2 regions of the Paenibacillus odorifer genome follow, and region 1 is predicted to be linked to the other one. Evidence: a T-box and tRNA genes for the amino acid it is inferred to sense, from the RefSeq annotation. Region 1 holds a T-box; the other holds one or more tRNA genes.
What was found. The T-box of region 1 lies ahead of tyrS (tyrosine--tRNA ligase). A T-box ahead of a tRNA ligase gene usually reads a tRNA of that ligase, here a tRNA-Tyr.

Region 1 (12,067 bases):
TGTGAACGCATAACTCTGCCTCACGATGCATGAATACAAGAAGCATATTCTCAAAAATACGAATAGGAAGCTCTGGATACCCACCGTTGTACCAAAGGTCAAATGTACGGCATAAAAAGACTCCGTATTGTTCAGGTGTAATTCGGAAACGTCCCGCTACATCACTTTTCTGAGAAACAAAATCCATGCAGGGGATAAACTGAATATTCGGAAAGGTATGTTCTAGATAAAATGCCATCAACTCCTCTGGTTTCGTCACGTTATCTTCATGAATCACCGTCAGAATACTATACTCCACACCCTCATTCTGTAAATGACGAATCCCACGCATAACTAGACTATAACTGCCTTTCCCCGAACCCGTTACACGATGAGCATCATGAATAGGCTCTGGGCCATCCAGACTAATCCCAACCAAAAAGTTATACCGTTTAAAAAATTTCGCCCATTTCTCATGGATAAGCGTTCCATTGGTCTGCAGTGCATTACTGATCATCGTATGAGGCGGAGCGTACTTAGCTTGAAATGAAATCACTTGTTCAAAATACGAAAGTCCGGCCAATAATGGCTCCCCACCCTGCCAAGAGAAAGTCGCTATCCCTGATGATCTTTTCATGTACTGAGCGATAAACCGCTCCAGAAGCTCCGTATCCATCACCCGGATCGGTTGCTGAGGATGTCCCCCGGCTGTACTGTAATAGCAATAATCACAGGCTAGATTACAATCCTCTGAGACGGTTTTCCACATGACATGAAGGGTCTCCTGCTTAGAGGTTTGTATACATGCAGTCATACGATTCTGCCCCTCCTATGTAATACTATCTTTGTAGAACCTAATTCCTATTTGTTCAATTAAATCATAGATCTGCAAGTCAACGATGAGTAAAACATCATAGCTGGTCGAATAACTGGGCATAAAAAAGCTGCACTCCCCATTGTCCGTTGGAACAAAGCAATAAGGGTGTGCAGTTTCTTTGTGGATGAGTCTAACTAACGGTAGTTAGAGACTAAGTCTTATTAATTACGGACGTATTCTCTATTTGCTGTTTCCAACATGGATTTCCAATCCGCAAACTTCGTCTCCCTAACAACATGACGATCAAAGAGTTCATCAGGTATGTCAGCAACATCTTCTTCTGTCTTTACTTGAAAGTTCCCTTTGGTTACAAACTCATCGAAACTTTTGTAATTGGAATACTTACTCATAAACGCTTCATTAAACAATTTCTCGAAAGAGATGTGATTGGGATCTTCTTGATACGTTTTCTGTCCTTGTAACTCATTCATCAATTCTTCCATGGTCATTGGTTTTTGTCTTCTCAAATTACCACTCCTAATTTTCTGTTATAGTTGTAGAATATCATGTTAATCCATAAATCACACGAATCCTAAGCTTACCATAATTTTGACGATTTCACCTTTCAAATTTCACTTAATATGCAAATAGTCTGCCTCTATACTTAAAATACAACAAAAAACCTTCCTTATTCATAAGGAAGGCTTCTTATTATTAGGACAATTTCACCAGGCTGTAGTTTTTCTTACCCTTACGGATAATGATAAAACGTCCGCCGATGGCTTCGCTGGCTGTAACTTCAAATGCTACATCGCTAACTTTTTCACCGTTCATGGAAATTGCGCCTTTGGTGATGTCTTCACGCGCTTGACGTTTGGATGGCTCAATTCCTAGATCTACCAGCCACTCCACGATATTTTTGGACTCCAATGTCGTTTCGTAGGTCGGCATTTCCTTGAAGCCTTGCTCGATCTCGTCAGCGGTCAGAGATTTAATATCTCCACTGAACAGAGCGGCAGTAATGCGTTTAGCCTGCTCCAGCAATTCCTCACCATGCACGAATCTGGTCATTTCTTCAGCCAGTGTTATTTGCGCTTCACGTTTATGCGGTTCGGTTTGCACCTTTTCTGCTAGTGCATCAATTTGCTCTTTAGAGAGGAATGTAAAGTACTTCAGGTATTTCACAACATCACGGTCATCTGTATTTGCCCAGAACTGGTAGAATTCAAAAGCTGTCGTTTTGTTCGGATCCAACCAAATGGCTCCACCAGCTGTTTTACCGAATTTTGTACCATCGGCTTTCAGCATAAGCGGGATGGTAAGTCCGAATGCCACCGCTTCAGAACCTTCTTTTTTACGAATCAGATCTAAGCCACTTGTGATGTTCCCCCATTGGTCAGAACCACCGATTTGCAGCTGCACATCTTCATGCTGGAACAGGTGCAGGTAGTCCAGGGATTGCAGGATTTGGTAGGAGAATTCCGTAAAGGAAATTCCGCTGTCCAATCTGCTCGCTACAACATCCTTGGCAAGCATCGAATTGATACTGAAGTTTTTACCATAGTCACGCAAAAATTCGATAACATTGATTTTATGCGTCCAATCGTAGTTGTTCACCATGCGGATTTGATTGTCGCCATCAGTCACGAACAATTTTTTCATTTGTGCTGTAAGTGCATCAACGTTGGCTTGGACTTGCTCCAGCGTTTGCAAAGAGCGCTCGGATTGACGTCCACTTGGATCACCGATCGTTCCCGTAGCCCCACCAATTAGAATAACCGGACGATGTCCTGCCAGCTGGAATCTTTTGAGCACCATGAACGGAATCAAGTGGCCAATATGCATACTGTCACCAGTTGGATCTACACCGCAGTACAGGGATACCGATTTTTGATTGGTCAGTTCTCTAAGCCCTTCGGCATCTGTTTGTTGATTGATGGCATCGCGCCATTCTAGTTCGTCGATAATATTCATTGCCTTACACCCCTCAAAATTAGTAGTTATCCTATAATGAAACATCAGTCCGCCAAGCGGAAACGGCTTTGCCCTCCTGATTAGGACGGTACCGTTTCAGCGAGAAATATAAGGATCATTGATGAAGTGAACCCTATAAATCCTTATATTTAAAAACAAAAAAATCGTCCCCTTGTCTATTGTAGACATAGGGACGATTGAATAACCGTGTTACCACCCAGATTGCACCCATGAAACGCTTATGCTCAAGCATACCATTGATACCACTCTTGACGAGATATCGTTCGCCATTCCGCTCGGTGTTACCCGAGATACTCCAAAGTGTAATTCGCAAGCTTAGTGTGTACCGGGTTTCATCAACCCCCGGCTTTCTGGAACAGGGACTAAGTTACTACTGGGCTCCTTCAACGTATATCGTATATAAGATTACAGCCAGTATAGTGAAATAATTCTTTTATGTCAACTATCTTCAGCAGAGAATGCCGTCACACACTTCTACTGTAAAGCGCTACTAGGCATTTCCACTTTTTTTCTGATACAATTACGAAAAAAGAGGTGAACGAATCCGCATGCTAGATCCTATCGATAACCATATTTTGATGCGGCTGGCCCAAAACAGCAGAATTTCCTATACTGATCTAGCTAAAGAAGTCAGTTTATCAAGTGTCGCGGTGAAAGACCGTATTGATCGGCTAGTCAATCAAGGGATTATTGAACAGTTCTCGATTGTCATCAGTGCCGAAAAGTTAGGAAAGAAAATCTCCGCCTACCTGGAACTTGAAGTAGAACCTGCTCATTTGAATCATATCGTCGACGTATTAAAAGAAAACGAACGTGTAGCTGTATTATACGAAATGACAGGACCTTGTATTCTGCATATTCACATCTTAGTTGAGAATCTTGAAGAGATGGAACGGTTTATGCATGAATCAATCTATTGTCTGGATGGACTGGTACGTGTAGAAAACCAAATTTTATTGAAACGCCACAAAAATCAAGACGGCTTAAATATATAAGAAAAAGAACCGCCTATAAAGACGGTTCTTTTCTCATCTGGATTTTTATTAGAATTATCAAATAATTGCTATTTCGTCCTACTCTGTCTTAGCCAGCTTAGCTTTATAAAAGTTCACGAAATATTCGCTGACCACAACCTTCTCATTCACAACACTTAATGGGGCTACAAGCTTCACTGTCTCTCCGTTGTAAATTCCCGTTGTCGCTCCAACCTTCATCTCCAGTACATTGCCATTGTAGCTCAGCGTAACTGTCTTAGTGGCTGGCTGCCAGCCAACCTTTGCTCCAAAGTTCTCAAAGCTGCTCCGTAAAACCACGGGCTTGCGCTCGGAATCGCCGAATTGACCTTTATCAATTAAGGCGTGAACGCCCCAGTTTCCATCCACCACTTGTGTAATTCCAAAATCAGCTGACACCGACATCAGAGAGTATGCTTCATCTTCGCTCAATTCCATTCCAGCCATTAAAAAATCTTTTGTTTTATGAGCGGCATCCTTCATTGCTTTGTCGATGGATGAGTTTTTAAAGATATCCGTCTGAGCACTAGCCCCCAGCTCCTCCAAATAATTAGCGTAGCTGAATCCATGCACGACCCACTCGTTCTCATTTTCAAGTAATGGGAAGTTTAAACCTTTCAGCTTGTTGTTAAGCGATGTTTTTTTATGAAGAATAACTTGTATATCCCCAGTGACCGATGTCTCAATCGCAGTACCGTTAATCTCCGAATCGCCTTGACCGGCATGCGGGTCACCGATCGACAGTAGTGCACCAGCTACGGATACAGGATAATACATCGTTGCACCTTCGGTAATCCGCCAATCATCTACGTTACCGCCGTTGTAAGAAGGTGGAACGGAGTCAACAACATCCGCTTCTTTCGGCGCCACACCCATTGTACCAAAGTGGAGACGCACCGGAATTTTCACACCTTTTAGCACACCGAAATTCTTATCAATCGTTTTATGGTCAACGATAACACCCGGGTAGTCAATTGTCGGGTGCACTTGACCATCCGGATCGGTTTGCACAGACCATTTGTAGTTATATACAGCTGTTGCATAATCTGTTCCACCCTCCGTATCCATCTCATAGATGGTTACTACCTCACGCTTTTTCGGCTCCTCCACCATATCTCCGTATAGATAACCCCAGTTCGCCGCGGCATTCACGCCATATGTTTTTCCAGCGTATTGTTCATTTCCATTAGGTCTCAGCTTCATGTCCAGAATCTTCACTTCCAGCACATCCCCTGGTTCAGCACCTTCTACTGCGATGGGACCCGTCATAATATGTACGCCTGGCCCGCGGAGCGCTTCGTTCTTCTCCCCTTCAATCCAGTGGAAAATATCCTCCACTCCCGCATCTCCTTTAATCATCCGCTCGTAATCATCACCAGAGTGATGTGTAATAGCCTCAACCGTTACGATGTCTCCCGAATGTACAGTCAGAGCTGGATCTCCCTTACCAATATTCCCCCATCGAACAGTCTCCGAATTCGCCTTCAGAACATGGGTTTTTGGCTTATACGCATCATTCGTTGTGTTAGCATACATGACACTGGATAACGAATTCACCACTAAAAACATGGATAACGTGACGCCTACATTACGAATTATTTGTTTTTTCATACGAAAATCCTCCATTCCTTTAATTAGTGTTAGTTTTTGTAACATTCGGTGTTTCTGAGTATAACAGATGACCTGAGGATTAACAATATAAATATTTTCACGAAGTTTGGTTTAAATAATAAATAGGAAGTAGTCTTTCTCTTGAATTATCCAAGTTAACTCCATAATAAAAAAACGCCAACACTTATTAGCCCATAGTGTTTGACGTTTGATTATCCAGTCTAAAGTGATGCACTAATTTTATTTTTGATCAGTAATACTTCTTGTAGCCCGGGTTACAATCCGCTTTGTTTCCTTGGTACCTGATAGGTTCAACCATTCATCACAAATTTGCTGTACCCATGCCGGATTGATTTTGCTAGCATCATTTAACCAATTGCTTACAGAATCCTGAACGTATTTTGCCGGATCAGAGTTAAGCGGTTCTAATAGCGGTAGGGCAATCGCTGGATTTTCTTTGAGCGCTGTAATATGCTTTGCCCATACCCCATGTGGGCGCGTCAATTCGACCGCAAATCTCCTAATATTCGCGTCCTGGTCATGAACCCAAGCCTTTAACGATTCAATGGACGCTTCCAGCTCGGCAATGACTGATTCCCTCAAAGCCATCCAAGAAATCTCACGCACCCCAAAATGACCATCCGCTGCAAAAGGACGGATTGCTGTTAGTTTTTGAACTAGACTCCATTGATGATTCTGCCCCACGATATAAGCAGCCCAGCAGCGAACACTATCGGAGTTATGATGAGCTAACACAGCAAATAGTCGGGAACGTTCCAGCTCTGATTTACAGTCAAATAGAAGCTGCCACTCACGTGAAATCACCGGGATGAGCTTCATGATTTTCTTTTCCGATAACGCATTCAGCCTTTGTAAAATTGGTTTAGCTTCCTGTTCAAAACCTAGCTCATTCAGTACATTTTCCAGCAATATAAGATGATCCACAGCAAGCCATTCCGTTAAATTCACGCTCTGTAAATATCCTTTATTCAGCAGTTCTACAATCTCAACGGGAATTTCAGTAACCTTCCGAGCGCCCTTCCTGCGTTCCATGGAAATCGTCCCTTCACTATGATTTGAAAGCTTAAATCACCTTCATGTCATAGCTAGGATACCGTTGTTTCTAAAAATGAAGCTGTAATCTCGTTTACAACTCGATAGCTATGTTATATTTCTTTCCAAAATCTTGTCTCGCTGGATATAGATAGTTCTGAACCCTGTCCGAATAACTTCCGCTTTCACCAATTCTTGTAATGCCACTGTTACAGCTTCTCTGCTGGCTCCAATTAAATTAGCGATTTCTTGATGCGATAGAGGAACATTAATTTTGTAACAATTATCCTTATGCTCAACCCCATGCTGATCCGCCAGCTTTAAAAGAACACACAATATTTTATCATGCAGATTTCCAATGGCTAGATTTTGAGTTAACTGACTCATACTTTTTATGCGGTCGCTCAATACTTGCAATAATGACATCATAAACCTAGGCCGGTGAGAGATGAATTCTTCAAACCTTCCAGGATCAATTGTGCAGATATGGCTTTCCTCAATCGTTTCAATATAATGTTCCTTCGTTCCAAAAGAAATCACACCCATTTCACCAAAAACATTGCCTTCATTAAGGATATCCGATGTAAATTGCTTACCGTTTGCATTTAATTGGTATAAACGAACCTTCCCTTTTTTCACAAAAAACAGTCCTTCAGAAAAGGTTGACGGTGTTTGGATATATGTATTTTTGGGGACTACTGTTATTCGCGTTAATTCTTCCATTTCAATTAGATCTTCCAGTCCTAACGATTGAAGCAAATTGAATTGAGATAAATAATGAATTTTATCCATTGCCCCTCCTGTATAAAACGTTATTCATTTCTTCAGTATACCTTACAAAAAAAGCCACGTCCTAAGGACGCAGCTTACTAAATTACCGATTACTTGCTTCCCAGCGCGCTACTTCTTCCCGAACACGTGGGGCCACTTCGGTGCCCAGCAGTCTAATCGCCTGCATAACATCCTCATGCGGCATCGTGCCGTGCGGCACATGTAAAAAGAATCGCGTAATTCCCACATGCTTGCGCAGATGAATGATTTTATTAGCAACAGTTTCTGGATCACCTACGTAAAGGGCGCCATCTAAGCTGCACGCTGCATCATAATCTGCACGATGGTACGGAGGTGTTCCTTTTTCCTTCGCCCGCACATTGGTCCGGGCATGCGTTGAAGGGAAAAATTTCTCCAGCGCTAACTGATTAGTCTCCGCTATAAACCCGTGTGAATGCGAAGCGATTGGAAATTTTGAAATATCATGCCCGGCTTCAGCTGCTGCTTTTTTGTAAAGCTGTACATGTGACGCATAATCCAGCGGTAGAACATTCCCTATAATCGCTAAAACAAAAGGCAAACCTAGTGATCCTGTGCGGATCGCAGACTCTGGACTTCCTGCACTCCCGATCCAAATCGGTAAAGGATCTTGAACCGGACGCGGATAAATCCCCAAATTTTCTATAGCTGCTCGGTGTTTGCCTTTCCAGGTCACTTTTTCTGACTTTTGGATGGCTAATAACAATTCCAGCTTCTCATTAAACAGTTCTTCATAATCCTTCAGATCATATCCGAATAGAGGAAAAGACTCTGTAAACGAACCCCGGCCGATCATAATCTCCGCACGTCCGTTCGAAATTCCGTCCAGCGTTGCAAAGTCCTGAAACACACGCACCGGATCGGCTGAAGACAGGATCATTACAGCACTGCTCAACCGGATCTTAGTAGTCAACGAAGCAGCTGCAGCCAGTACAACCGCAGGTGAAGATGCCGCATAATCATGCCGATGATGCTCACCTACTCCGTATACATCTAATCCCACCTCTTCGGCAAGTACAATTTCCTCCACTACTTCACGTAGTCGTTCTGCATGACTTATTGTCTCACCCGTTTGGACATCAGGTGTGGTCTCGACAAATGTGCTTACTCCAAGTTCCACTATTCATTTCCTCCTAATATTCTGCACGATGCATTATTCTCTGGATGTAAAAAACCATAAAGGGACTACCTAATTATTCTAACTAATTTAGTTCCCTTCGACTATAATCGAAGTTCATCTAATTAGATCCCCCTCACTATAGATCGGACTGAGGAGCCGTTATTTTAATAATTTCATTCATTTTGCTAAATTATCGGACTTAGATGCAGCTATTCGTGTAAAGTAGCTTCCATAATGTGTGTTTTTATGGAAATAAGCGCAATACAGTCCGAAACTATCGTAAAATCAACTAAAAAGTGAAAATAGCTGCAATACGGTCCGAACAAACAAAACCTCGTGTGAACTGACTACAATACAACAATTATACTGGGACTTTGCCGCCAATGTGCAAGAGTGTAGCTAATGTTAGGTAACGACGAAGTTAGTTTAATTGCCTCTACCGCAAACGCACAGTGTAGCTAATGCGAGGTTACGACGAAGTTTGTTTAATTGTATTTTGTGCAACTATATACGCTTTGAAGGTAGCCTTTGTGGATTTAGTTGCACTCTGTACACTTAAATACGAGCATTTGCCTCAATATGGCGGGATTCTAGAATAATAGTTGTAAAATATGCAATTAAACTGCCCCAAAGCTGCGAGCATAAGAGCTTAATTGTACTTTTTACAACTATTTTGCTTTTTTAATGAGAATTGAGAGGATGCTGCTAGTGCGATGTAATCGCGATGTAATAGCAATGTAATTAGCAATGTAATTAGCAATGTAATTAGCGAAGTAATCGCAATAAATGCAAAAACAAAAAAAAGACCACTAATCACCTAAACACAGACGATTAGCGGCCGGTCAAATCCAAGCTAGTTTGCATTCCCAATACTCGGAGTTATCGGCTTATCCAGCGATTTCGGTGGTTTGCTTGGGTTTATCCCTACGCCGATCCGACCGAATACATACGCTCCGCCAGGAATTCGATTCGCTAAATTCATTATAAGTGCCGAGCCTACCACACAACCGACAAATTGCAGCAGAACACTAAATAGTCCAAGGTTTTGCAACCCAAATGAAGCTGGAAGCTTGACGAATATAGCCAATAGCAAAGGATGAAGCAAGTATATGCCAAAAGAGTATCTGCTGCTCCATTCCAGTACACGTGGCACTTTCTTCATTTTCGATGCCACGGAGAAGAGCAGCAAAATCATGCTTAAGGCGAATAGAAGCATATCAATTCTTTTGGAGCTATGCGCCGTTATCCAGCCTTGACTATTCACGAACAGCACAAGCGCACCTGTCAGAACCGGGAGCGTGTATACCGCTATGCGGAACTTTTTTAATTTTTCCCGGAACCACAGCTCATTTCGTCCCAAGTAATAGGCTACTGTAAAGTAAAAAATCCAACCTGGTGCGAAAATCCAGTACATTTTATCCCAGAAATAATGGGCGGCAGCCGTATCTGCGGGCGTAGTAAAGTTGAAGAAACCCAAATAGATAACGTTAATAAGGAACGATACGATTAGAATAGTGCGGGGGTTAAGCCGCTTCGCATACGTCTGAAACCAGAGGAATAAAGCATAAAACTGAAAGATAATCAGTATAAAATAGCCATGGAAATCTCCAATCAGCAAATGACGCCAGAGGTAATACCAAAAAGCCTGCAGCAAAGGAATGCCGTCACTACCCGACATCTCCAATCCTTTTAGTCCTGCATACAAGGTCCCGAAAAAAAAGTAAGGCAATAAAATATACTTGATTCTTTTCTCCCAAAATCTCGCTGGAATTTCATTGGGATAGGCAAATGACAACACGAATTGGGAGATAAATACGAATACAGGTGTGCCAAACGTTAGCAGTAAACCCACCGATTCTACCCAAGGTGTATTTCCATCGTCATAAACCCGATAAAGAGCATGCAGCAGGGCTATACTTAAGCAGGCTACACTACGAAGAACGAACATTTCCGAGTTCATTTTGCGTTCCATGCGGAGTGCCCCTTTCAATGGGTGCTTTTAATGATCTACTGCGCTTCCTACACTTAAGCGGTCAGTAATTGTTTTTTCCAGCCCGGTATGAAAGTTATGGTTAGGGAACCAAGACAATAATTCCTGGGCTTTTTGATTGTTTAAATAGCTATGGAGAATATCCCCCGGACGAGGATCCGCATAGGTTGTCAGGAAATCCCGACCCGTGATGTCCCCTAATATCCGAACCATCGTATTTATCGAGGTTGGTATTCCGCAGCTAATATTCATCGTCTCATTATTCACTCTGCCGTCGGTCTGAACCGCATCAACGAACGCCTGCGCCACATCCTCCACATAGACGAAATCTCTAGTCTGCTCACCGTCCCCATAGATAACGAGATCCTCCCCTTGCTTTATACGATCCAGAAAAACGGAAACAACGCCAGCTTCCCCATGTGAACTTTGCCTTGGCCCATATACATTAGCGAGACGCAGTATCGTATATTTTAGCCCATGTAAGCTGGCAAACATCCGAATATATGACTCTGGTACACTTTTGGATACACCATAGCAGGACTCGGGATTTAAGGGATGCTGCTCATCAATGCTCAAATATTCCGGGTTCCCATAAACCGCTGCCGATGAGGCATAAACTAGCTTTTGAACCTGATGGATCTCGCACATGCGCAGTACATTCAGCGTGCCAACAATATTCACATTCGCATCAAATAACGGGTTCCGCTGTGATTCTCTGACGTCGATCTGTGCAGCCAGATGAATGACTGCGTTTGGCTTTTCAAGGCTAAAAACCTCATGCAAAGTCTCATCCCGAATATCGTACTTATACAAAACCGCAGCAGGATTCATATAAGTCAGACCGGAGGCTCCGGATACATTATCTACAATCACAGTTTCTATGCCCTTTTTTATTAGCCGATCAACCACATGGGACCCAATAAAGCCTAACCCCCCAGTTACCAATACCTTCAAAATAAAAAACTCCTTTCGCCCGCTAAGAGTGATCTTTGTACCGTGCATTCCCCGAAAAATTCACATAAAATACAAAATCAAAGTATAAAGGAGTGAAGTATATGGCTACTGCCCCTATTCCAGACAGCTCGGTGACTACGTCCATTCTTTCTGATGGTGCGGTCACATCTATTAAATTAGACCCTGAGACTAACGGTTATGTGAACGTCCGATCGTACGGCGCTGTAGGAAACGGTATCAAGGACGATACAGTAGCGATTCAAAATGCTATCAATGCGGGAAACGCCAAAAACAAAGTAGTAATCTTTCCTCCTGGTGTATATAAGGTATCTTCGGGACGCATGCGTAACCCCTCCGTCCTCGACTGGTGGTGTCTTCGAATTCCGGCCAAAACGAATTTAAGCTTTGAAGCCGGCTCCAAACTTGTGCTTGCCCCGAATCCACCCTCAGACACTAGGGTTCTAGTCATCTTAAATGCCTCAAATATTACAATCGCGGGAACCCTTGAAATTGATGGAAGTGCATCGACTGTTAAAACAGCCGTCAACGATCAGCTTCACGGCTTGTTCATTTCTTCTTCGCAAAATATAACGATAGAGTCAGTGTACTCTCACGATTGCTATGGGGATAATATCTTCATTGGGGGGACAGAAGAAATCCCCTCCGTTAATGTGCACATCGGATATGCACGCTGTGAGACTGCTGGACGAAAGAACTTTGTGGTC
Region 2 (12,067 bases), 2.0 Mb from region 1:
AGCGTTGATTTAACGACGAGCGGTGGCAATATGAATGCTTGGGATGTTACCGGTGCTTTGAAATTATCGACGGCTGTCGGCAATATTAGTGCGATCGGAAATAGCAATGATATCGATATTACTACCAAAAACGGTAATTTAGAGGTTGATGGAGCCAGATCCAAGCTACATGCGGAATCTCTAAATGGTACCATTGATGTTCGCTCTTCAGATGTCGCTGGAGACTGGGATATTTATAGCGCAGTTGGTGATATTCAATTGTATTTGCCAGTGTTAAGCAACTATACAGTGAATGGTTCCAGTGGATATGGTGATATTACTTCAGATTTGCCTGAACTTACAATTGATAAGAAAAAAGTATCAGGTGAAGTGGGGACCGGTGAGTTCAAGCTTCATGTTGAAGGAAATAGCAATCTAAATGTTAGGAAATATTGAAAAAAGTAATTTTTCTTATATAATAATAAATATAATGTATAGACTTCGTTGACAACATTGAAAAACCAGTCTTACAATCTTAAGAAGTACTTCTTTTATTTTTAAATTCAAAAGGCGGTGACAGTAATGGGGAGTGGAGTACAACATGCACTGGAACAATTAAAGACAACAGGTGTCCGTATAACGCCCCAGCGTCATGCGATTCTTACGTATTTGATGGAAGCAATGAATCATCCTACAGCTGACGATATATACCGGGCGCTAGAGCCGAAATTTCCGAGCATGAGCGTTGCAACTGTATATAATAATCTCAAGATGTTTATGGAAGCCGGCATGGTTCGCGAGTTGACCTACGGGGATAGTTCCAGTCGTTTTGATGCCAATGTATCTGATCATTATCATGTCATCTGTCAGCTATGCGGTAAGATTGAAGATTTTAGTTATCCATCGCTTCATGATGTAGAGATACATGCGGAGCAGGAAACGGGCTTCAAAATTACGGGTTTGCGTATGGAATTGCATGGAGTTTGCAAATGTTGCAGAGAGAAGCAACAATAAGACAGAATACTACAGTACTCAAGGGCGTATAGCCAAGCTACACAATAAACGTGTGAAATCCGAAAGCGGAGGACTCACGTTTTTATTTTTTTAGAAATAACAAAATATAGTGAAAATGACTAACTTATACTGGTTATCCGGAACCAAGTGGATGTTATAATCGTATTGTTAGACTTAACTTAAAATCATCTAATATTTGGAGGATATATTTTGGACAGAAGATATAGACAAAAACGCGTTAAAAAGCGCGGAGGTCTTTTCCGACGCTTTTTTGGACTTTTGCTCATTGCGGCAGCAGCTTATTGGGTTGTGTTTTTTGTATTGCCAAATCGCCAGCACATCGATCCAGACTGGAAAGGCCTAGAACATCCTATCTTCGTAAAAGGAGAGCTAACAGGATATTCCGCATCAGGGACCGGTGATAGCATGCTCTTGCCTTTACCATTACTGCAGGAACATGTGGACTCCTCTATTCGTTATGAAGAAAAGACTAAATCGGTCATCCTATCAACGGAAAGTGAACTTCTATATATGCAAGAGGATAAAACCGATGCTAGTCTGAACAATCGTCCGCTGCAGCTGCGGCTGGCACCTGAAGTTAAGGAGAAGATAACCTATCTTCCTGCAGATGTATTAGAGGACCTTTATGGATTTGAAATTGAAGAGGATACGACCACCGGGGCTGTGCTGTTAATGACAGCAGGGGAGACTGTACCTTTGGGGAAAGTGAAAGGTGAAGCGGGAGATAAGACAGTCGCTCTTCGCAACGAAGCATCGATTCACGCACCCATCGTGGCGAATATGTCCCCGGGAGCCAGTGTGAGTATTTGGAATAAGGAAAATGAGGACTGGCTGTATGTGCAGTTAAGCAGCGGTTATGCGGGTTATGCCAAGGCCAGTGATATTATCTCGGACGGTCAAAAAACAGTGGAACCCAAAAGCACCACTCCCTCACGGGCAGAACGAAGCTGGAAAGGGAAGTCAGTGAATTTGTATTGGGAAGCAGTTTATCAACGTAAACCTGATCCAAGTACATTCGGTGAGCTTCCAGGGGTTAACGTGGCTAGCCCGACTTGGTTCAGTATCATAGATGGTGATGGAAATGTGCGCAGTCAGGCTGACAGTGCGTATGTGCAATGGGCGCATGAGCGCGGGTTGGAAGTGTGGGGGCTGCTCAGCAATAGCTTTGATCCGGACATAACCACTGAGGCATTGTCGAGCTATGAGAAGCGGATGAACGCGATCGTACAGATCCTCGAGTATTCAGATTTATACAAGCTGGATGGAATTAATATTGACTTTGAGAATGTATATACGAAAGACGGGGAGAATGTTACACAATTTATGCGAGAGCTAAAACCTATGGCTCAAGCCAAAAACTTAATCGTCTCCATAGACGTAACCCCTAAATCCAACAGTGAGATGTGGTCAGCTTTCCTTGATCGTAAGGCTCTTAATTCCGTAGTTGATTATCTTATTGTTATGGCTTATGACGAGCACTGGGCGGCTAGTCCTATCGCGGGCTCTGTTGCGTCTCTACCGTGGGTAGAAAGCTCGTTAAGCCGGATCATAGAGGAAGACGATGTACCGCCTGAGAAGCTGATTCTGGGGATTCCACTGTATACTAGAATCTGGACTGAGGCCCAGGTAGATGGCAAGACCAAAGTAAGCTCTAAATCGGTTAGTATGAATGCCGTTGAAAAAATTATTAAAGAGAAGAAGCTAACCCCAACCTTTGATAAGGCAGCTGGGCAGAATTACGTTGAGTATAAGGAAGATGGCGCTCTTAAAAAAATATGGATCGAAGACAAAGTTTCCTTAAAAGCTAGAGTTGAGCTTGCTAAGTCTTTAGGGCTTGGTGGCATCGGTTCATGGAATCGCAGCTTTAGTAATCTGTCTGCATGGGAGGCATTACAAGGAATTCATAAGTAATTATTATTTCATTCATAATAAACAAAGGGGCTCCCAATACGGGGGCCCCTTTGTTGTATTAAGCAAATGTTTGATTGCATTATAAATCGCTAGTAATAAGCTTCTGTAAGATGTGTTTTATTGATTAAGCTGCTGACTCTTAAGTTGTTCCGCAGTAATATTGGCCTCAGCTGGATCCATAGTAAGGATGGTATGGCAGAACATACAGCGGTCTGTTTTGCCCAGCATTTTGGTCAGCTTGTGACATTCAGGGCATTCCAGTTGGACTGCGCTAGTTGACAGCATCCCAGCCCAGAAATAGATTGCAAGACTTGCCATCATTGAGATTAAACCGATTACAAGACCGATTCCAGCGAATACTTTTCCAGTTGAGCCCCAAAACACGATGCCCGCTGTACCCAAAACCATAAGTCCCATTCCGAGCATTGTGAGCAGTAATCCCCATGTGCGAAAAGCGTTGATCTTAGCCGTTTTAAACTTCATGAGTGTTTGCTCCTAACTAAATATAGTTGGGTTGTCCAGAAGGAACTGTCTTTCATATGTAGAATAATAATTATAACTGAATTATAACTGACTGGACGCAAAATCGCCAAATTTAATGGAGGGAAGCATGGAACTGTCCAATGTAACTTTGTTGAGTGGAGAAACGTTTGATGAGAATGTTTTAGGAGCGGTCGTTTTGCGGCAGAATGGGGATATTCCGTTTCAAAGCGCACTTCTTCAAGATTTTGATATGATAGTGTTAGTATTGCATGAAGAACAGGATAGAGAGCATATTGTTCGCCATACCATTGCCGGTGACCAACGGACCCAGTCAGTCCATATCGGCCTATTTGCTTTGGAGCAGGCTGTTATGGCAGGGGATAATAACGAACTTCTTATCAGTTTGATGAGGGGGGAAGTGATCTGGGACCCCAAGGGAATACTCGAGGAAATGCGCAGCGAGATATTGCAATTTGAAGGACCGATCAAGGAACGGGTCGCATTTATGGAGTTTGCCCGCTTTTTGCATATGTATGTGAAATCCAAGCGCTATATAGAGGCTGGCTTTATTATGGATGCTTACAACTGTGTATTGATAGCCTTATATCATTGGGCAAGAATAGAAGTGAGTGAAGTGGGTGCTTTCCCCGAGCCAGCTATTTGGGAACAGGTTAAAAGCATGAATACCTCTGTTCATAAACTTTATGAGGAGTTAACGGTCAGTACTGAGACCTTAGAGCAACGTGTGGAGCTTGTGCTTCTTGCATGTGAATTTGGGATTATGTCCAAAATGACGGACTGTTGTCTATTGCTCTTTAATATTTTGAATAGCCGTAAGGAAGCATGGAGCATTAAAGAATTACTGCAGCATTCAGGTCTGAGTCAATTAGAGTCTGAACTACCCCTTGTTTTACGAAAGCTGGTTTCTCGTTCGCTAATCCGAGAGATTACATCTTGGGCTGATGTTCACGAGGGAGAAGGGCATGCGATCCGCTATACATTATAGAGATGAATTAGATACAGTAGAAGATGTTTAATTATAGAGAGATGAGCAAGGATAGGGAGAGGCTGAGCACTCTCTTTTTTATTTGTTTACTAATATGAAACGCTCATATTTATTCAGGAAAATTAATGGTTGACTCTTTCCTTGTTCATGTGTTAAATTATAACTCGTCCCTCTGACACAGAGATGTGCTTTCGAAAACATTCGAAAGACAACCGAAAAAAGAAATTAAAAAAAAGGTTGACTAAAACGAGGGTGCTGTGATATATTATAAAGGTCGCTGCTGAACAACACATCGACGAAATAAACGGCTTGATCTTTGAAAACTGAACAACGAGTGAGTAGGAAATCACGTAAGTGAAATCCAAAATTAGAGAATTAATTTTCTCGTCAGATGTTTCAAAATGAGCATATCGCTCTTTTCAATACTAATTGGAGAGTTTGATCCTGGCTCAGGACGAACGCTGGCGGCGTGCCTAATACATGCAAGTCGAGCGGAGTTATTTTGAAAGCTTGCTTTCAAAATAACTTAGCGGCGGACGGGTGAGTAACACGTAGGCAACCTGCCCTTCAGACTGGGATAACTACCGGAAACGGTAGCTAATACCGGATAATTTCTTTTTTCTCCTGAGAGAAGAATGAAAGACGGAGCAATCTGTCACTGAGGGATGGGCCTGCGGCGCATTAGCTAGTTGGTGGGGTAACGGCCCACCAAGGCGACGATGCGTAGCCGACCTGAGAGGGTGAACGGCCACACTGGGACTGAGACACGGCCCAGACTCCTACGGGAGGCAGCAGTAGGGAATCTTCCGCAATGGGCGAAAGCCTGACGGAGCAACGCCGCGTGAGTGATGAAGGTTTTCGGATCGTAAAGCTCTGTTGCCAGGGAAGAACGTCCGGTAGAGTAACTGCTATCGGAGTGACGGTACCTGAGAAGAAAGCCCCGGCTAACTACGTGCCAGCAGCCGCGGTAATACGTAGGGGGCAAGCGTTGTCCGGAATTATTGGGCGTAAAGCGCGCGCAGGCGGCTATTTAAGTCTGGTGTTTAAACCTTGGGCTCAACCTGAGGTCGCACTGGAAACTGGGTGGCTTGAGTACAGAAGAGGAAAGTGGAATTCCACGTGTAGCGGTGAAATGCGTAGATATGTGGAGGAACACCAGTGGCGAAGGCGACTTTCTGGGCTGTAACTGACGCTGAGGCGCGAAAGCGTGGGGAGCAAACAGGATTAGATACCCTGGTAGTCCACGCCGTAAACGATGAGTGCTAGGTGTTAGGGGTTTCGATACCCTTGGTGCCGAAGTTAACACAGTAAGCACTCCGCCTGGGGAGTACGGTCGCAAGACTGAAACTCAAAGGAATTGACGGGGACCCGCACAAGCAGTGGAGTATGTGGTTTAATTCGAAGCAACGCGAAGAACCTTACCAGGTCTTGACATCCCTCTGAATCTGCTAGAGATAGCAGCGGCCTTCGGGACAGAGGAGACAGGTGGTGCATGGTTGTCGTCAGCTCGTGTCGTGAGATGTTGGGTTAAGTCCCGCAACGAGCGCAACCCTTAACTTTAGTTGCCAGCAGGTAATGCTGGGCACTCTAGAGTGACTGCCGGTGACAAACCGGAGGAAGGTGGGGATGACGTCAAATCATCATGCCCCTTATGACCTGGGCTACACACGTACTACAATGGCCGGTACAACGGGAAGCGAAGCCGCGAGGTGGAGCCAATCCCATCAAAGCCGGTCTCAGTTCGGATTGCAGGCTGCAACTCGCCTGCATGAAGTCGGAATTGCTAGTAATCGCGGATCAGCATGCCGCGGTGAATACGTTCCCGGGTCTTGTACACACCGCCCGTCACACCACGAGAGTTTACAACACCCGAAGTCGGTGGGGTAACCCGCAAGGGAGCCAGCCGCCGAAGGTGGGGTAGATGATTGGGGTGAAGTCGTAACAAGGTAGCCGTATCGGAAGGTGCGGCTGGATCACCTCCTTTCTATGGAGAATCGTTCTCTGCAATGAGGACATTCAAATCGGAAGCTAAGCTTCCAAAACTCAGGTTTAGGCCTGTTACTCACTCGTTGCTCAGTTTTGAGAGTTTAAGCTCTCAAGTAAGACTTGATCCTTGAAAACTGGATACCGAAACGAATTTGCGTTTTAGAACATCTTTTAGCAACTTGTGTAAACAAGTAAATGTTATTAGTGAGATTTTTCTTCGGAAAAATCAAGGTTAAGCTAATAAGAGCACACGGAGGATGCCTAGGCGCCAGGAGCCGACGAAGGACGTGGCGAACAACGAAACTGCCTCGGGGAGCTGTAAGCAAGCTTTGATCCGGGGGTGTCCGAATGGGGAAACCCAGCTGTGGTAATTCGCAGTTACTCATACCTGAATACATAGGGTGTGTAGAGGCAGACCAGGGGAACTGAAACATCTAAGTACCCTGAGGAAGAGAAAACAATAGTGATTCCGTCAGTAGCGGCGAGCGAACGCGGAACAGCCTAAACCTAAGAGCTTGCTCTTGGGGGTTGTGGGACGTCTCACATGGAGTTACAAAGGAATATGGTAGGTGAAGAGGTCTGGAAAGGCCCGCGATAGAGGTAAAAGCCCTGTAACCTAAACTGTGTTCTCTCCGAGACGGATCCCGAGTAGTGCGGGGCACGTGAAACCCCGTATGAATCCAGCAGGACCATCTGCTAAGGCTAAATACTACCTGGCGACCGATAGTGAAACAGTACCGTGAGGGAAAGGTGAAAAGCACCCCGGAAGGGGAGTGAAATAGAACCTGAAACCGTGTGCTTACAAAAAGTCAGAGCCCGATCTATGGGTGATGGCGTGCCTTTTGTAGAATGAACCGGCGAGTTACGTTTAACATGCAAGGTTAAGCCGAGAAGGTGGAGCCGCAGCGAAAGCGAGTCTGAATAGGGCGAATGAGTATGTGGACGTAGACCCGAAACCGTGTGATCTACCCCTGTCCAGGGTGAAGGTGCGGTAACACGCACTGGAGGCCCGAACCCACGTACGTTGAAAAGTGCGGGGATGAGGTGGGGGTAGCGGAGAAATTCCAATCGAACTCGGAGATAGCTGGTTCTCCCCGAAATAGCTTTAGGGCTAGCCTCGGTATAAGAGTAGTGGAGGTAGAGCACTGATTGGGTGCGGGGTCCGCAAGGATTACCAAGCTCAGTCAAACTCCGAATGCCATATACTTATTGCCGGGAGTCAGACAGTGAGTGCTAAGATCCATTGTCAAAAGGGAAACAGCCCAGACCATCAGCTAAGGTCCCCAAGTGTGTGTTAAGTGGGAAAGGATGTGGAGTTGCACAGACAACCAGGATGTTGGCTTAGAAGCAGCCACCATTGAAAGAGTGCGTAATAGCTCACTGGTCGAGTGACTCTGCGCCGAAAATGTAACGGGGCTAAACACACCACCGAAGCTATGGCTAGATACGTATGTATCTGGGGTAGGGGAGCGTTGTGTAGGGGTTGAAGGTGTACTGAAAAGAGCGCTGGACACTACACAAGTGAGAATGCCGGTATGAGTAACGAAAAGATCAGTGAGAATCTGATCCGCCGAAAGCCCAAGGTTTCCTGAGGAAGGCTCGTCCGCTCAGGGTAAGTCGGGACCTAAGGCGAGGCCGAAAGGCGTAGTCGAAGGACAACAGTTTGAAATTACTGTACCACCGTAATCCGCTATGAGCGATGGGGTGACGCAGGAGGGTAGTGACGCGGACTGATGGATGTCCGTCTAAGCAGTGAGGCTGATGTGTAGGCAAATCCGCACATCATTAAGGCTAGGCTGTGATGGGGAGCGAAAATTATAGTAGCGAAGGTCATGATCTCACACTGCCAAGAAAAGCCTCTAGCCAGGAGAAGGTGCCCGTACCGCAAACCGACACAGGTAGGCGAGAAGAGAATTCTAAGGCGCGCGGAAGAACTCTCGTTAAGGAACTCGGCAAAATGACCCCGTAACTTCGGGAGAAGGGGTGCCCCGGTAGTGTGAATAGCACGAGGGGGCCGCAGTGAAAAGGCCCAAGCGACTGTTTAGCAAAAACACAGGTCTGTGCGAAGCCGCAAGGCGAAGTATACGGGCTGACGCCTGCCCGGTGCTGGAAGGTTAAGGGGAGTGGTTAGGGGTAACCCGAAGCTATGAACCGAAGCCCCAGTAAACGGCGGCCGTAACTATAACGGTCCTAAGGTAGCGAAATTCCTTGTCAGGTAAATTCTGACCCGCACGAATGGCGTAACGACTTGGGCGCTGTCTCAACGAGAGATCCGGTGAAATTTTAATACCTGTGAAGATGCAGGTTACCCGCGACAAGACGGAAAGACCCCATGGAGCTTTACTGCAGCTTGATATTGAATTTGGGTACGATCTGTACAGGATAGGTGGGAGCCGTAGAAATCGGAGCGCAAGCTTCGGTGGAGGCGCCGTTGGGATACCACCCTGATCGTATCTAGGTTCTAACCTAGTACCCTTACCGGGTACGGGGACCGTGTCAGGCGGGCAGTTTGACTGGGGCGGTCGCCTCCTAAAGAGTAACGGAGGCGTTCCAAGGTTCCCTCAGAATGGTTGGAAATCATTCGCAGAGTGCAAAGGCATAAGGGAGCTTGACTGCGAGACCTACAAGTCGAGCAGGGACGAAAGTCGGACTTAGTGATCCGGTGGTACCGCATGGAAGGGCCATCGCTCAACGGATAAAAGCTACCCTGGGGATAACAGGCTTATCTCCCCCAAGAGTCCACATCGACGGGGAGGTTTGGCACCTCGATGTCGGCTCATCGCATCCTGGGGCTGAAGTAGGTCCCAAGGGTTGGGCTGTTCGCCCATTAAAGCGGTACGCGAGCTGGGTTCAGAACGTCGTGAGACAGTTCGGTCCCTATCTGTCGTGGGCGCAGGAAATTTGAGAGGAGCTGTCCTTAGTACGAGAGGACCGGGATGGACGTACCGCTGGTGCACCAGTTGTTCCGCCAGGAGCATGGCTGGGTAGCTACGTACGGACGGGATAAGCGCTGAAAGCATCTAAGCGTGAAGCCCCCCTCAAGATGAGATTTCCCAATTAGTAAGACCCCTTGAAGACGACGAGGTAGATAGGTTGGAGGTGGAAGTGCAGCAATGCATGGAGCTGACCAATACTAATCGGTCGAGGGCTTATCCTATACTTAGAATGCAAATTCGTTTCGGATTCAGTTTTCAGGCGATTAAGCCTGGTATGAATATTCCCTGATAGCTCAGTTGGTAGAGCACTCGACTGTTAATCGAGTTGTCACAGGTTCGAGTCCTGTTCGGGGAGCCATATGGAGAGGTGTCCGAGTTTGGCCGAAGGAGCACGATTGGAAATCGTGTAGGCGCCACAAGCGTCTCGAGGGTTCGAATCCCTCTCTCTCCGCCACAAATTTTTAATTAGTATGGCCCGTTGGTCAAGGGGTTAAGACACCTCCCTTTCACGGAGGTAACATGGGTTCGAATCCCATACGGGTCACCAAATTTTCACTTGATTTATCCTAGTGGACTTTGGTACAATAACAATTGTTGTTTATGGAGGCTTAGCTCAGCTGGGAGAGCATCTGCCTTACAAGCAGAGGGTCGGGGGTTCGATCCCCTCAGCCTCCACCATAACATATTTTTACTGACGCGGGGTGGAGCAGCCCGGTAGCTCGTCGGGCTCATAACCCGAAGGCCGCAGGTTCAAATCCTGCCCCCGCAACCAATTAACTTAAGCAATTATATCTTTTGGAACCGTGGTGTAGTTGGCCTAACATGCCTGCCTGTCACGCAGGAGATCGCGGGTTCGAATCCCGTCGGTTCCGCCATTTTCATCATGGCTCGGTAGCTCAGTCGGTAGAGCAGAGGACTGAAAATCCTCGTGTCGGCGGTTCGATTCCGTCCCGAGCCACCATTTATCATCACAAAAGAATGAGTGCCATGCCGGTGTAGCTCAATTGGTAGAGCAACTGACTTGTAATCAGTAGGTTGGGGGTTCAAGTCCTCTCGCCGGCACCATCCTTGGAGGATTAGCGAAGTGGCCAAACGCATCAGACTGTAAATCTGCTCACGTAAGTGTTCGGTGGTTCGAATCCATCATCCTCCACCAGTTTTTAGGGGCATAGTTTAAAGGTAGAACAACGGTCTCCAAAACCGTTGGTGTGGGTTCAATTCCTGCTGCCCCTGCCAAGTTCTTTCTAAAGTTTAATATGGCGGCCGTGGCGAAGGGGTTAACGCACCGGATTGTGGTTCCGGCATTCGTGGGTTCGAGACCCATCGGCCGCCCCATTTTCTTTAAAATGAATAATGGCAACAATATCAACTTAATATGGCGACTGTGGCGAAGGGGTTAACGCACCGGATTGTGGTTCCGGCATTCGTGGGTTCGAGACCCATCAGTCGCCCCATTTTACTTTAAAATGTTATTGGGGATTAGCCAAGCGGTAAGGCAACGGACTTTGACTCCGTCACTCATAGGTTCGAATCCTATATCCCCAGCCATTTTATGCGGACGTGGCTCAGCGGTAGAGCATCGCCTTGCCAAGGCGAGGGTCGCGGGTTCGATTCCCGTCGTCCGCTCCAAAATTTACATGGCGCCATAGCCAAGTGGTAAGGCAAAGCTCTGCAAAAGCTTTATCCCCAGTTCAAATCTGGGTGGCGCCTCCATTTAGTTCATATGTGCCGGCGTGGCGGAATGGCAGACGCGCTCGACTCAAAATCGAGTGGGAAACCGTGGAGGTTCGAGTCCTCTCGCCGGTATCTTAAAAAGGTTAGTAAGAATGCTTTTATAAGCAATCTTACTAACCTTTTTTCTTTATGTTCTTAGTTTTACAGGATTAAGCCGTTGAATAGAGGAGTTTCTCTATTTCAACGGCTTTTTTTAATCTGATTAGTGATTAACCTGATTGATTATTAATGCGGAATGCTCGCGGGGTATGACCTATTTCTCGTTTAAACATATTGCAGAATTGGGCATCGTTCACAAAACCTGCAGCAGCAGATACTTCAGAGATTTGCATCTGAGTATGACGTAATAGAGATTTTGCATAATCCAGGCGTTTTAACAGCAAATACCGCAGGGGTGAAGACCCGAAACGTTCTTTAAATAGATGGCGAAAACGATCGTAGCTATATCCGGACATTTCTGATAGTGTTTCGACGGACAATTTATGGCGATAATGCTCATTCATATAATTAAGGACATATTGTACTCGATCTTCTGATGGGGATTGATATCCAGAGGCACTAAGAAGCCTCATAAGATGGACGGTAATCTCGCTCATTTGTAGGTTTAGAAGCTCAGAGAATCCGTCTTGCTTGCGTGTAAACTCTGCTTTCATTCGCAGCAGGATTTGAAGAACGGTCTGATCTTTATCATCTTCATATACGCCGAGCAGATTACTCATATTAGGGTGTTCCGAGTGGAAGCCTACAAATAATACATTTGCATCCTCACGGTGGTGCTCGTCATGTTTATGATTGGGTGGCACAAGCGCGAAAGAAGAGGAGCGAAAATGGTAACTTCGTGGGCCAACATTGGTTGTCCCTACCCCCTGTAAATAATAGACCAGTTCGTAGCATTCATGCTGGTGTGGAGGGATATAAGTATTTAGCTCATGTGTGGCACTTACAATATATAGAACACGATCCATGATGATCCTCCAATACTTATGTTTTAGCCGAA

Region 2: it has a tRNA-Tyr gene. The T-box ahead of tyrS (tyrosine--tRNA ligase) is inferred to sense a tRNA for this amino acid. The anticodon was not compared.

What each region holds. Positions count from the first base shown of each region.
Region 1 covers NZ_CP009428.1:3,959,720-3,971,786, forward strand. Annotated here, with positions in the region: gene PODO_RS17175 (anaerobic sulfatase maturase) at 1-793, opposite strand, end outside; gene PODO_RS17180 (hypothetical protein) at 1,018-1,305, opposite strand; gene tyrS (tyrosine--tRNA ligase) at 1,511-2,770, opposite strand; T-box leader at 2,957-3,187, opposite strand; gene PODO_RS17190 (Lrp/AsnC family transcriptional regulator) at 3,340-3,786, shown strand; gene PODO_RS17195 (acetamidase/formamidase family protein) at 3,865-5,415, opposite strand; gene PODO_RS17200 (DNA alkylation repair protein) at 5,656-6,468, opposite strand; gene PODO_RS17205 (Crp/Fnr family transcriptional regulator) at 6,577-7,260, opposite strand; gene PODO_RS17210 (LLM class flavin-dependent oxidoreductase) at 7,343-8,398, opposite strand; gene PODO_RS17215 (acyltransferase family protein) at 9,252-10,370, opposite strand; gene PODO_RS17220 (NAD-dependent epimerase/dehydratase family protein) at 10,398-11,342, opposite strand; gene PODO_RS17225 (glycosyl hydrolase family 28-related protein) at 11,444-12,067, shown strand, end outside.
Region 2 covers NZ_CP009428.1:5,912,861-5,924,927, reverse strand. Annotated here, with positions in the region: gene PODO_RS25815 (DUF4097 family beta strand repeat-containing protein) at 1-435, shown strand, start outside; gene perR (peroxide-responsive transcriptional repressor PerR) at 562-993, shown strand; gene PODO_RS25805 (glycosyl hydrolase family 18 protein) at 1,204-2,925, shown strand; gene PODO_RS25800 (DUF2614 family zinc ribbon-containing protein) at 3,043-3,408, opposite strand; gene PODO_RS25795 (nucleotidyltransferase-like protein) at 3,536-4,414, shown strand; rRNA gene PODO_RS25790 (16S ribosomal RNA) at 4,841-6,398, shown strand; rRNA gene PODO_RS25785 (23S ribosomal RNA) at 6,631-9,557, shown strand; tRNA gene PODO_RS25780 (tRNA-Asn) at 9,619-9,694, shown strand; tRNA gene PODO_RS25775 (tRNA-Ser) at 9,698-9,790, shown strand; tRNA gene PODO_RS25770 (tRNA-Glu) at 9,809-9,883, shown strand; tRNA gene PODO_RS25765 (tRNA-Val) at 9,939-10,014, shown strand; tRNA gene PODO_RS25760 (tRNA-Met) at 10,032-10,108, shown strand; tRNA gene PODO_RS25755 (tRNA-Asp) at 10,134-10,211, shown strand; tRNA gene PODO_RS25750 (tRNA-Phe) at 10,222-10,297, shown strand; tRNA gene PODO_RS25745 (tRNA-Thr) at 10,326-10,401, shown strand; tRNA gene PODO_RS25740 (tRNA-Tyr) at 10,407-10,492, shown strand; tRNA gene PODO_RS25735 (tRNA-Trp) at 10,499-10,572, shown strand; tRNA gene PODO_RS25730 (tRNA-His) at 10,596-10,671, shown strand; tRNA gene PODO_RS25725 (tRNA-His) at 10,715-10,790, shown strand; tRNA gene PODO_RS25720 (tRNA-Gln) at 10,810-10,884, shown strand; tRNA gene PODO_RS25715 (tRNA-Gly) at 10,891-10,965, shown strand; tRNA gene PODO_RS25710 (tRNA-Cys) at 10,976-11,049, shown strand; tRNA gene PODO_RS25705 (tRNA-Leu) at 11,064-11,142, shown strand; gene PODO_RS25700 (AraC family transcriptional regulator) at 11,280-12,035, opposite strand.